Regions from separate parts of the Streptococcus rupicaprae genome, predicted to be linked through region 2. Evidence: predicted binding sites of a transcription regulator. Region 2 holds the regulator's gene; the other holds the start of a gene.
What was found. Region 2 encodes HrcA, which represses chaperone genes, less so after heat shock. Its sites were predicted from a motif close to TTAGCACTCNNNNNNNNNGAGTGCTAA; they were not measured.

Region 1: the regulator HrcA is predicted to act here: its motif matches at 1,076-1,102, upstream of groES (co-chaperone GroES).

The regions. Positions count from the first base shown of each region.
Region 1 covers NZ_JBEPLO010000001.1:12,741-14,946, forward strand. The annotation lists gene ABID29_RS00045 (NUDIX hydrolase) at 1-227, opposite strand, end outside; gene ABID29_RS00050 (single-stranded DNA-binding protein) at 313-708, shown strand; gene groES (co-chaperone GroES) at 1,131-1,415, shown strand; gene groL (chaperonin GroEL) at 1,795-2,206, shown strand, end outside.
Region 2 covers NZ_JBEPLO010000024.1:2,804-5,009, forward strand. The annotation lists partial or broken gene ABID29_RS09540 (DUF2812 domain-containing protein) at 1-475, shown strand, start outside; gene ABID29_RS09545 (hypothetical protein) at 475-666, shown strand; gene hrcA (heat-inducible transcriptional repressor HrcA) at 816-1,850, shown strand; gene grpE (nucleotide exchange factor GrpE) at 1,941-2,206, shown strand, end outside.

The DNA of each region.
Region 1 (2,206 bases), on a different contig from region 2:
GTCTCACGGATGGCAGCAGCTCTTAAGCTTTCGCCTGTTTCGACTTGGCCACCAGGAAAGGCAACTTCTCCTGGCTGGGAGATGTGCTGGGCCCGAACCTGATAGAGAACATGATAAGCCTCGCCGATCTTGATGAGGGGTAGCAAGATAGCATAGCTGGTTTTTTGGTTGATTGGCTTGGGTTGGTAGGTGCTTAAGAGGGACTGGATAGATTTTAACTCAGGCATGAAGGGTTTCCTCATTGGGTATTATTTTCTTCATTTTATCATTTTTTGGAGAATCCTACGAATAGAGAGGTAGGAGGATATTAAAATGTTAAATAAAATGATTATGATTGGCCGCTTGGTTCATCAACCTGAAGTGCAAAAAACAGCCAATGACAAGCATGTGACCCGCTTTACCATTGCCATCAATCGCAAATACCGCGGCGGAGACGGAGAGCGTCAAACGGACTTTATCCAAACCGTTGCCTGGGGCAAGCTGGCAGAGAGCTTGGCCAGCTATGCGACCAAGGGCAGCCTCATTTCTATCGATGGGGAATTGCGCACCCGTAAATATGAGAAAAACGGAGATACCCACTACGTGTCAGAGGTGCTGTGCAATGGTTTCCAGTTACTAGAGAGTCGTGCCCAGCGTGCCATGCGCGAAAACAATAACAGCCAAGACCTAGCGGACCTTGTCCTAGAAGAAGAGGCGTTGCCGTTTTAGACTTAGCAATTCTAAAAGCACTTTAGGGATTGGGTCAAATCAAATATAAAAAAAGTGGATGTCGAGTCAGTTCGTCTTCCACTTTTTTGCAGCTGGATAAACAAGCAAAAGGAGGTCAAGGCCTGGGTGTTTCCCAAGGAAAACTGTCCCCAGTCATTGCCATAATATTGTAGCCAGATGGTTATCGGGATAGGATTTTTTAAGCCTTCATTACGCTGTTTTCTTAAGGGATAAGATAGCTTTCATTACGGTTTTTTAGTTGGTGTGGAGTGTCTAAAACGTACAATATCAGACTAGAGAATGATTTCCTGTAAAAGGATTATTTTCCCTTGACTATTTTTGACCAAGTGATACAATAGAAAGTGGATTAGCACTCAAAGACAGAGAGTGCTAAGTTATCATTTGTAATATTGGAGGTCTGTATGTTAAAACCCTTGGGTGACCGCCTTGTTGTGCGTGTCGAAAAAGAAGAAGAACAAACGGTTGGTGGCTTTGTGCTGGCAGGTGGCTCAAAAGAAGCAACCAAAACAGCTGAAGTCTTAGCTGTCGGAGAAGGGATCCGTACCTTGACAGGTGAGTTGATCGCGCCGTCAGTTGCTGTCGGTGAAACAGTATTGGTAGACAAGTCAGCTGGTCTTGAGGTCAAACATGAAGGTGAGGAGCTTCTCATCATTCGCGAGGCAGACGTGCTAGCTATTGTTAGCTAGTATGGTGCCCTCAGTCTAGCTAGAGGCTCTGAAGGCCTTTGGCCAAGCTGGTAGCTGGTTTTGAAAAACGCCTGACAGCGACCTGCTCAAGGATCCAGAGATTTAGTTTTAAGCGACCAAGGAATTTCTCGATCTCGCTTTCCCTCTCACGAAAAGTGGTTCAGGTCTTTAGAGAAACCTATGTCAGGTTGACCAGCTGGTCTTGTGGCGATGGATACTCAATCATAGTGCAACCTCACACTAGGCATTGACCAGTTTGATGAGATCGAGCTCACGATTTATCAAGCCAGTTATTTTCAGGCCTTGTATGCGACTGGTCTGGCTTTTAACTGGACAATAGAGTATATATAGTATTTATTAGATTAGAAAAGGAAAAATCATGGCAAAAGATATTAAATTTTCAGCGGATGCGCGTGCGGCAATGGTGCGCGGCGTCGACATTTTAGCAGATACCGTCAAGGTGACCTTAGGTCCTAAAGGCCGCAATGTGGTTTTAGAAAAAGCTTTTGGCTCTCCACTCATCACCAATGATGGGGTGACCATTGCCAAAGAAATCGAACTAGAAGACCACTTTGAAAATATGGGAGCCAAACTTGTTTCAGAAGTGGCCTCAAAGACCAATGATATCGCTGGAGATGGGACAACAACAGCGACTGTGTTGACCCAAGCTATTGTGCGTGAAGGCATTAAAAATGTGACTGCAGGAGCTAACCCAATTGGTATCCGCCGTGGGATTGAGAAGGCTGTTGCAGCAGCAGTAGAAGAACTTCAGGCAATCGCTGCGCCAGTGT
Region 2 (2,206 bases):
TAAATCCTTCTTTATCACCGATTTTGAGGAAGAAGCCGCTTACCTTGCGGGCATGCACCGGAAAGGCTGGAAGTTGACCAAGATTAGCTTTGACTGCCTCTTTCATTTTGAAGCAACAGCACCTGAAGAGATGGTCTACCAGCTTGACTTTAAGGGCAATGGCAGAGCAGACTAGGAGAGCTACTACCAACTCTATCAAGACTACGGCTGGGAACCAGTCACGACTTGCAATAGCTTTGAAATTTTTAGAAAACCTGCTCGTCAAGTGGGGGAAGATGAGATTTTCAGCGATGAGATGAGCCGCTGGGAGATGATTGGTCAGATTTTTAAGAGGCGTTTTCTGGCTCTAGTCAGGACCATGATGATCGTATTGGCTCTGGGGCTTTGGTTTAGGCAAATCGGATTTGTGCTGATGGTCGCCCTCTATGTCGCTTATCGATTCTACCAATTAAAAGAGAAATATGGAGGTGTGTGATGTGTCAGAAAAACAAACAGAAACAGGAGACAGTCCTTCCAGTGTTCCTATTAAATGTAGCAACTTTTTTGAGTTTTACCCTGCCTCGTACCAATCTGGCAGCCACTACCTTATCTGGCTGGGGCATTAATCTTTTATCTCTTTTTCAGTTGGGCATTATGCTGGCGCTAGTGATTAAATCGTTGAGATAACGACAGTCATCTCGGTCTCAAGACTGAAATTAGCACTCTCGACAAAAGAGTGCTAATTTTTATCTTGACAAGTGTTTGGAATGGTGTATAATAGAATCATGAGTTAGCACTCGATGGCATAGAGTGCTAAAAGTAGAGGAGGTGAGGCTGTGATAACCGATCGTCAAAAGGCGATCTTAGATTTGATCGTAGATATCTTTACGCAGACTCAGGAGCCTGTTGGGTCGAAAGCCTTGCAGGAGCTGATTAACTCTTCTAGTGCGACCATTCGCAATGACATGTCTGCCCTTGAAAAATTGGGTCTTCTAGAAAAGGCCCATACATCAAGTGGGCGGATGCCTAGTATCACAGGTTTTCAGTACTTCGTGGAAAATTCTCTGACCCTGACTCAGGTGGCAGAGCACCATATCTATCAGGTCCTAAAAGCCTTTGATGATACCTTCTTTACCATAGAGGATCTCTTGCAGCGAGCAGCGGATGTGCTGGCGGATTTGACCGGCTACACAGCGGTGGCTCTTGATGTGGAGGCTAGTCGGCAAAAGTTGACCGGATTTGAGCTTGTCACAACGACGACGCATACAGGTCTGGCTGTTTTTACCTTAGATGACTCTTCTACTATTACCAGTCAGTTTGCTCTGCCGAAGACCCTCTTGCCTACGGACTTGATAACCATCCGTCGCTTGGTACATGAGCGCTTTATTGGCAAGACAGTGCTAGATATTCACTATCGCTTGAGAACAGAGATTCCCCAGATTGTGCAGAAATATTTCACAACGACGGATAATGTTCTGGATCTCTTTGAACACCTTTTCCGAGATATTTTCGAAGAGAAGGTGATGGTGGCTGGTAAGGTCAAATTGCTGAGCTTTGCTGATTTTGAAACCTATCAATACCTGGACCAAGTCCAGTTGGTTTCTCGGGAAATTCGAGAAAGTTTGACCGAAGAACAGATGCAGGTGGTCAAGGTCGCTGATAGTCAGTCATCGAATCTGGCTCGATTGACCGTCATCAGTCAAAAGTTCCTAGTCCCTTATCGGGGCCACGGCATTTTGACCCTGATTGGACCGATTACCCTAGATTATAAACGGATGGTCAGTCTGGTCAATCTGGTCAACCAAGTCTTGGCGATGAAGCTGACGGACTTTTACCGCTACTTGAGCAGTAACCATTATGAAGTACACTAAGTCTTCGCATCTGAGGGAACTAAAGTTGCTCCTCAGATGATGGCAATCGCTATGGCGATTTGTTAGAAGAAAATGAAATTAGGAGGACCCATGTCTGAAGAAATCAAAAATGAAGAAATCCTCGAGGAAGAGGTGACCGAGGAAGTTTCAGAGGCTGTTGAAGAAGAACAAACGGAAGCAGTCATTGAAAAATCTGATTTGGAATTGGCCCAGGAAAGGGCAGAAGACTTTGAAAACAAGTACCTGCGTGCTCATGCAGAAATGCAAAACATTCAGCGCCGTGCCAGTGAAGAACGCCAGACCTTGCAACGCTACCGTTCGCAGGACTTGGCAAAAAAAATCTTGCCTAGTCTGGA